DNA from 2 places in the Mesorhizobium sp. B1-1-6 genome. Region 1 is predicted to be linked to the other one. Evidence: predicted binding sites of a transcription regulator. Region 1 holds the regulator's gene; the other holds the start of a gene.
What was found. Region 1 encodes PhoB, which activates phosphate uptake and scavenging genes when phosphate is short. Its sites were predicted from a motif close to TGTCATNNANCTGTCAT; they were not measured.
Positions count from the first base shown of each region.

Region 2: FJ979_RS03665 (YdcH family protein) is a predicted target of PhoB. The motif match lies at 2,635-2,651, and genes of this name have one in related genera.

Region 1 covers NZ_VFWR01000022.1:24,013-28,367, forward strand. The annotation lists gene pstA (phosphate ABC transporter permease PstA) at 1-122, shown strand, start outside; gene pstB (phosphate ABC transporter ATP-binding protein PstB) at 119-922, shown strand; gene phoU (phosphate signaling complex protein PhoU) at 948-1,655, shown strand; gene phoB (phosphate regulon transcriptional regulator PhoB) at 1,675-2,364, shown strand; gene FJ979_RS29880 (ROK family protein) at 2,372-3,613, opposite strand; gene xylF (D-xylose ABC transporter substrate-binding protein) at 3,873-4,355, shown strand, end outside.
Region 2 covers NZ_VFWR01000002.1:19,660-24,014, reverse strand. The annotation lists gene FJ979_RS03685 (amino acid ABC transporter permease) at 1-378, opposite strand, end outside; gene FJ979_RS03680 (transporter substrate-binding domain-containing protein) at 469-1,350, opposite strand; gene FJ979_RS03675 (IclR family transcriptional regulator) at 1,480-2,274, shown strand; gene FJ979_RS03670 (YdcH family protein) at 2,277-2,480, opposite strand; gene FJ979_RS03665 (YdcH family protein) at 2,721-2,900, shown strand; gene ispG (flavodoxin-dependent (E)-4-hydroxy-3-methylbut-2-enyl-diphosphate synthase) at 3,470-4,355, shown strand, end outside.

The DNA of each region.
Region 1 (4,355 bases):
CTCTCAGCCCCTACGAGGAATGGCAGCAGCTGGCGTGGACCGGCGCACTCATAATCACCCTTACGGTTCTCGGGCTGAGCATCTTCGCCCGCAGCCTTACCGGACGCAGAGAGGACAGATGAAACCGATGTTGTCCACCGAGTTGAATACGCCCGAAGTCGCGGTCGAGAAAGCCAAGATCGAGGTCAAGGGCCTCAATTTCTACTATGGCCAGTCGAAGGCGCTGAAGGATATCAGCCTGTCGCTGCCCGAGCGCAGCGTCACCGCCTTCATCGGGCCTTCGGGCTGCGGGAAGTCGACGCTGCTGCGCGTCTTCAACCGCATCTACGAGCTCTACCCGAGGCAGAGCGCCGAGGGCCAGGTGCTGCTCGACGGCCAGAATATCCTCGACCGCTCGCAGGACCTCAACCTGCTCAGGACCAAGATCGGCATGGTGTTCCAGAAGCCGACGCCGTTCCCGATGTCGATCTACGAGAACATCGCCTTCGGCGTCAGGCTCTATGAGAAGCTCAGCAAGGCGGAGATGGACGGCCGTGTCGAGCAGGCGCTGAAGCGCGCGGCACTGTGGAGCGAGGTCAAGGACAAGCTCAACGCCAGCGGCCTCAGCCTTTCGGGCGGCCAGCAGCAGCGCCTCTGCATCGCCCGCACGGTGGCGGTGAAGCCGGAGGTCATCCTGCTCGACGAGCCTGCCTCGGCGCTCGATCCGCTGTCGACCGCCAAGATCGAGGAGCTGATCGATGAGCTGCAGGCCGACTATACGATCGTCATCGTCACCCACAACATGCAGCAGGCGGCGCGCGTGTCGAAGCAGACCGCGTTCATGTATCTGGGCGAGTTGGTCGAGTTCGACCGCACCGAGAAGATCTTCACATCGCCCCGCGAGAAGCGCACGCAGGACTATATCACCGGCCGCTTCGGCTGATCCCAGGCATACGAGGACCAAGATCATGGCCGAACACACAGTCGCAGCCTTTGACGAAGATCTCGGACAGATCAGCAGGCTGATCCGCGACATGGGCGATCTCGCCTCATCGATGGTCGGCGGCGCCACCAAGGCGCTCCTGAATTCCGACAACGCGCTCGCCCAGCGCGTCGTCTCCGACGACGCCATCATGGACGCGCGCCAGCGCGAACTCGACGACCGCGCCATCACCCTGATCGCCAAGCGGCAGCCCATGGCGGACGATCTGCGCCATGTCGTCGGCTCGATCCGCATGGCGGGCGATCTCGAACGCATCGGCGATCTCGCCAAGAACATCGCCAAGCGCGTCGGCACCGTCGGCCTTGCCGCCACGCCGCGCGACCTGTCGCACTCCATCGACGCCATGGCGCAGCTTGTGCTGATCCAGGTCCAAGGCGTGATCGAGGAGTATGCGGCGCGCGATGCCGCGGCACTTGCCAAGCTGCGCGCCGACGATGAACGCATCGACGTCAAATACACGTCGGTCTTCCGCGAGCTGCTGACCTACATGATGGAGGATCCGCGCAACATCACCGCCTGCACGCATCTTTTGTTCTGCGCCAAGAATCTCGAGCGCATCGGCGATCACGTGACCAACATTGCCGAAAATGCCTATTATGTGCTGACCGGCACGCAATTGCCCGCCAATCGCCCGAAGCAGGACGAGACGGCGATGTCGGCGCCAGCGGCTTGACGGCAGGGGTGACCAGTCGATGATCGCGCCACGCATCATGGTGGTGGAGGACGAGGAGCCGCTGGGTGTGCTGCTCCGTTACAATCTGGAATCGGAGGGTTATCAGGTAGAGGTGGTGACGCGCGGCGACGAAGCCGAGATCCGCTTGCAGGAGAATGTCCCTGACCTTCTTGTGCTCGACTGGATGGTGCCGGCGGTGTCCGGCATCGAGCTCTGCCGCCGTCTCCGCATGCGGCCCGATACCGAGCGGCTGCCGATCATCATGCTGACGGCGCGCGGCGAGGAAAGCGACCGGGTGCGCGGTCTCTCCACCGGCGCCGACGACTATCTGGTCAAGCCGTTCTCAACGCCGGAATTCATGGCACGCGTCAAGGCGCTGCTGCGCCGCGCCAAGCCCGAAGTTCTGTCCAGCGTGCTCAAGGTCGGCGACATCGTGCTCGACCGTGAATCGCACCGGGTCTACCGCAAGAAAAGCGAGATCCGGCTCGGGCCGACCGAGTTCCGCCTGCTCGAATTCATGATGCGACATCCCGGCCGCGTGTTCTCGCGCAGCCAACTGCTCGACAATGTCTGGGGCGAAACGATCTATATCGACGAGCGCACCGTGGACGTGCATGTCGGCCGGCTGCGCAAGGCGGTCAACAATGGCCGCATGCCTGACGTGATCCGCACCATTCGGGGCGCGGGGTATGCGATTCGCGAAGACTAGGGATATGTCACGCAACGTTCTCGCCCACGCCTGATTTCGCCTGTGCCCCCGGCGCGAAAATCTCCTGGTCGACGAAGGTCAGCGCGCGCATGGCGCAGCCCTCGCGGATCAGTGGCAGTTCGTTCGGCTCGGTGTCGAAGGAAATCGATTTCGAGTGCTGGCCGCCGGCGGTCTGGGCAATCGCCTCGCGCAGAGCCGGCTCGATCAGGTCGAAGGCGGCGGCGCTGACGCCGACCATGGCGACCGGCGCCGGATCGATCAGCGCGAACAGGCTGCCAAGGCCGTAACCCAGCGCCTCGCCGGCCTTGCGGTAGGCTTCGCGCTCCGGCCCGTCCTTTTCGCGCGCCGAGGCCGCCAGGGTGCGCATGTCGGCGTCGCTGACGTCGACAGGCTCGGTGTCCTCGCCAAGCTGCCTCGCGTTGCGCCAGATGGCATAGTTGCCGGCATAGGCCTCGACGCAGCCGCGCCGCCCGCAGCGGCAGAGCGCCCCGCCGGGGCGATGGATCATGTGGCCGAACTCGCCTCCGGATGAATGGGTGCCGGTGAACAGTTCACCCTTCAGCACCAAGCCCATGCCGATGCCGTGCGACAAAAGTATGGCGATGAAGTCGTCGCGGTAGCGCTGGGGATCGCGCCAGCGCAGCGCCACCGCCATCATGTTGCAATCGTTCTCCATGGTGGCGGGAATGCCGAACTCGGCCTCCAGTATGTCGGCGAAGGCGATGTCGGTCTGCGGCGTGATCGGCGACCACAGCATGGCGCGCGCATCCGTGTCGGTGATGCCCTGGATCGCCAGCGCGATACGGGCGATGCTGCCGACGTCGAGGTCGGGATCCTCGAACCGCCGCCTGACGATGGCCACGCATTCGCCGATCAGCGCCTCGCGCGACAGGGTCAGCGTGTCCAGCCGGCGCTGCTCCTCAGATATCACCTGGCCGGCATAGTCGATGACTGCGACGGAGAGGAAATTCAGCGACAGCACAACGGTCATCACCGCCGCGGCTTCAGGGTTGAGGCTGAGGCCGACCTGCGGCCGACCGCGTTTCAGCGCACCGGCCTCGCTCGGCTTGCTCTGCGCCAGGATGCCTTCGCCAATCAGGTCGGAGGAGATCGCCGATATGGTGGAATGGCTGAGCCCGGTGGTCGCGGCAATCTCGGTGCGCGAGGGCTGCCCGGCACGGCGCACGGCCGCGATCACCATCGCCCGGTTGCGTCGGCGCAAATCGTCGTGGCGGATTCCGACCGACATGTTTCTCGCATCCTCCCCGTCGCCGCGTTCTCTCCCCAGGATCCCGACGACCGTCAAATACTGGCAGAACCGGCCTTGGCTGTCATTATTTATTCCGGAGCTCGAAAAAAATTCACGAGGACATCAAAATACATCAGAATCGACGTTGACAGCGTTCCGACGATGGACCAGTGTTTTTTCGAGGCTCGAAAAAATAGAGCCTTTGTGCCGGCCTACGGGCCTGTTTGGTCGCGCCATACGCGGCGCAGGGAGGATTAAGATGAAGAAATTCACAGCCGCCATCCTGGCGGGTGTCGCCATGTCGCTGACGCTCGCGTCGATCGCGCAGGCGAAGGACAAGGTCATCGGCGTTTCCTGGTCGAACTTCCAGGAAGAGCGCTGGAAGACCGACGAGGCCGCCATGAAGAAGGCGATCGAAGCCGCCGGCGACAAGTATATTTCCGCCGACGCCCAGTCCAATCCCGGCAAGCAGCTCACCGACGTCGAGAGCCTGATCTCCCAGGGCGCCAATTCGCTGATCATCCTGGCGCAGGACGCCTCCGCCATCGGCCCGGCGGTGCAGAAGGCGCTCGACGAAGGCATTCCGGTCGTCGGCTATGACCGCCTGATCGAGAACAAGGACGTCTTCTATCTGACCTTCGACAACAAGGAAGTCGGCCGCATGCAGGCCCGCGAAGTGTTCAAGGTGAAGCCGGAAGGCAACTACGTCTTCATCAAGGGCTCGGGTGCCGATCCGAATGCC
Region 2 (4,355 bases), on a different contig from region 1:
CTTGCCGGCGTCTAGCTGGCCGCGCGGCACCGCTTCGAGACCGGAGCGGAACACCTCGACCAGATAGGCGCCGCTGTAGAGCGCCAGCGTGGCGACGAACGAGGTTTGCGCGCTGTAGGCGATGTCGACCACGGTCGGCAGACCGTAGAAGACGAGATAGACGAGCAGGATCAGCGGCACGTTTCGGATGAATTCGACATAGGCGGCAATGATGCCGCGCACCATGCGTCCGGCCGACACGTACCAGACCGCCAGGACCAGGCCGATGACGATGCCGATGGCGATCGAGATGACGGCGAGCTCCAGGCTGAGCAGCAGACCGCCCCACAGCTTGTCGAAATGCCGCCAGATCAGGTTGAAATTGAGCGCATAACCCATGCGTCGGCCTCAGTGCTCCCGATGTGACGCAAAGCTGGCCGCGTCGCCAGGAAAAAAGGCGGAAGGGTCGGCGCCCTTCCGCCGATGACGTCAGATAACCGGGAAGCCGGGGTGGCGCGCCGGCGGCTCCTGCCCGAAATAGTCCTTGAACGCGGCGTCATAGAGCGCCGTTTCATGGCCGAACATGGCGATGGTGAAGGTCTGGTTGACGAAGGTCAGCCAATCGAGATCGCCTTGCCGGAGCGCCGCGCCATAAAGCATCGAGTACCAGCTCTTGCCGGCATCGAAGTATTTGTCCGGATTGCGCGAGGCGAGCCAGCGCACGGTGGAGAGGTCGACGGCAGCGGCATCGGCACGCTTGGATTCCAATGCCTGCAGCACGTTGGCCTGTGTATCGATCTGCATCACCTGCGCCTCCGGCAAGGCAAAATGCACCGAAGATTCGGCGTCGACATTCTGCAGGATGGAAACGCGCGTCGCGGAGCCTGCGGCAAGCAGCTTGTCGAAGGTCTTGTTCTCGGCGCCGGGCAAAGTCAGCAAGGCGACGCCCTCGACGTAGTAAGGCCTGGAGAAGTTGATCAGCTGCGAGCGCTGCGCGGTCATGGTCATGAACTGGATGGTGATGTCGACCTTGTTCGTCGTCACGTTCGGAATGCGCTGCGCCGGGTCCTGCATGACAAACTCGACCTTGGCCGGGTCATCGAACAAGCCCTTTGCCAGGATGCGCCCCATGGTGATGTCCATGCCGACGAGTTCGCCGGCATCGTTCTCGAAATGCCATGGCGCATTGGTGCTTCCGGTGCCGACAATCAATTTGCCGCGCTCCAGCACGGTGCGTAGCAGGCTATCGGGCGCAGCCTGCGCCGCCGCCTTCTGGACGTCGACCGTTGCCGCCGCGCTCATGACGCCGGCCGTTGCCAGTCCGGCCATACCCAGTTTCAGAAAATCACGCCTTTTGGATGTGTCGTCCACAGCGACCTCCTTTCGTGTTGTGTTCCCCTACGCACAGGCAATACGCGCACCCGGATCGTTACAGAACTTGTCTCTTACAAGGGACGAGTGTATCCTGTACAAGACAGATACTAACATCAGGAATCAACAATGCAAGATGGCAGCGCCTTGGCGGTCTCAGCGGACGCAAAGATTTCGGTCTCTCGGGAGAAGGGCCTCAACCGGGTGCTCGAGATTCTGGAGTTCCTTCATTCGACGCAGCGCGCCATCGGTATCGGCGACCTCGCCAAGGGGGTCAACGCGCCGCGTTCGACCACCTACACACTGGTGCGATCGCTGGTCGATGCGGGCCTCCTGGAGATGGCCGGCGACGGCAACCGCGTCTATTTCGGTAAGAAGCTCTATCTCTATGGAATGGATTATGTGCGCGGCAACGACCTCTTGAGGCGAGGACGCCAGGAGGTCGACAACCTGTCGCGCGAGACCGGTGAGACCTCCGAACTGTGCATGCTGCAGAGCGGCCGCTACACGATCGTCCACTCGAGCCCGGGCACCCGGCCGTTCCGCATCAGCTCCGCCACCGGATTGCAGATCCCGCTGCCCTGGACCGCGTCAGGCAGGCTGCTGCTCGCCGGCCTCGAACAGGCCCGGATCGAAGCCATGATATCGGAAGACGACCTTATGCTGCCCGATGGCCGCAGATTGCGTCTGGACGATTTCATCGCCGACATAGCGACGGCGCGAGCCACCGGCTATTGCATCACTTCGGGGCTCGTCGACGCCTATACGAAATGCCTCGCCGCGCCGGTGTTTTCAGCACCCGGCACCGTCGAGGCGACGATGTGCCTGGTGGTGCCCATCGACACGTCGCAGGAGAAGACAGGCGAACTCCTGGCCCTGTTGCGCGAACGCGCGGCGCGGCTTTCGATCGCGGCCTGGACCTGAAGTCAGGCGATGATGTCCGGGATGATCCTGTCTTCCAGCTTCATCAGCCGATCCTTCAGCGCAAGCTTCTTCTTCTTCATGCGCTGGATCTGCAGCGGGTCGCAGTTCATGGCGATCATCGCATTGATCGCGGCGTCGAAATCGGCGTGTTCCTGCTTCAGCCGGGAAAATTCGAGGCGAATATCGGCCTGTTCCTGATCGGACATTCTCTACCGTCTGCACGTCTGCGGCGCCCAAAGCTGGGCCTGATTGGGCGGGGGGTGGCACTCTCTGCCACCGGCGCGCAGCCCATATCACATTTCACGTTGTCGTGGAATGCTACCACGGATCATTCGACATCGCTGCGCGAAGGTGGCACACTGTCATTGTGCCGTCACAGAGCGAGCCTGCGGTGGACGCGCCTTTGGCGGCTGCAATCGAGGAAATCATGAAAGGGAGAACCAATCATGTCTCTTGCATCCCATCTTGATGAGTTGCAGCGGAAACACGGCGACATCGAACGCGAGCTCGATGACGCGATGAATCACCCGTCGGTGGACGACCTGGAAATCGTGAATCTCAAGCGACGCAAGCTGGCAATCAAGGACGAGATTGAAAAACTGAGGGCCAAACCCACGACGCATTGATGCCCCACTGACATAACCGCTCACCATTCGGGTCTTTCCTGCCGGCGGCAATTGCCGCCGGACTGGTGGTTTTGATCTTCGGTTTCAGGTCGACCATCACAGATATTCGTACCAGGCAGAGGCCTTCCGACTTCCTAGTCCCAGGACGAGCAGGGACGAAGCTCGGCGCGGGCCCCTCCTTTAATCTATGCCATAACCCTTGACCGAAGAGTGCAGCGGAGCAGAATTCCGCCTTGCCGCGGCGCTCTGAGGTCAGGGCTTGGATTCTGGGACTGCGCTGCGTCGCTCTTCTCCTTGCTCCTCCCCGAAATGACGGACTCGTTCCGGGAAAGACAAAGCGATGGGGCCTGCCAATCGCCAGGTAGCCGATTGGCCGACGCAAGCGAGCGATAAAAGTCGGGCGCCGAGCAACCGGCGGCGGCATCGATTGCGGCCAGTGGCGACCTGTCGCCATTGACAAGCCATCTTTGCTCCTCCACCTCATGCCCGGACTTCAGCGCATCGGCCCGGAGCGCGCTTTTGTGCGTCCAAGTGGACGCGCGGCGCTCCAGAGATTAAAGGCTGCCGGCATGACCGGATATTATTCCTTTCCCTTCCCGCGCCGCACCTCGGTTGGCGTCGATGTGGGCGGCGTGGTGGTTGGCGGCGGTGCTCCCGTCGTCGTGCAGTCGATGACCAATACGGATACCGCCGATGTCGACCAGACGGTCGCCCAGGTCGCGGCGCTGCATCGCGCCGGCTCCGAGATCGTGCGCATCACCGTAGACCGCGATGAAAGCGCCGCCGCCGTGCCGCGCATCCGGGAGCGGCTGGCGCGGCTCGGTATCAACGTGCCCATCGTCGGCGACTTCCACTATATTGGTCACAAGCTCCTGGCCGATCATCCGGCCTGCGCCGAGGCGCTGGCCAAATACCGCATCAATCCCGGCAATGTCGGCTTCAAGGACAAGAAGGACCGGCAGTTCGCGGCAATCGTCGAGATGGCGATCAAACATGACAAGCCGGTGCGCATCGGCGTCAACTGGGGCTCGCTCGACCAGGAACTCCTGACCCGGCTGATGGACGACAACCAGGCTCGCGGCTTTCCGTTAACTGCACAGCAAGTGACGCGCGAGGCGATCGTGCAGTCGGCGATCCTCTCGGCCGAGATGGCCGAGGAGATCGGCCTTGGCCGCGACAAGATCATCCTCTCGGCCAAGGTCAGCGGCGTGCAGGACCTGATAGCCGTTTACACCGAGCTCGCCAGCCGTTCCGACCATGCGCTGCATCTCGGCCTCACCGAAGCCGGCATGGGCTCGAAAGGCATCGTCGCCTCATCCGCCGCCATGGGCATCCTGTTGCAGCAAGGCATCGGCGACACCATCCGCATATCGCTGACGCCGGAGCCGAACGGCGATCGCACGCGCGAGGTGCAGGTGTCGCAGGAATTGCTGCAGACCATGGGCTTCAGGCAAT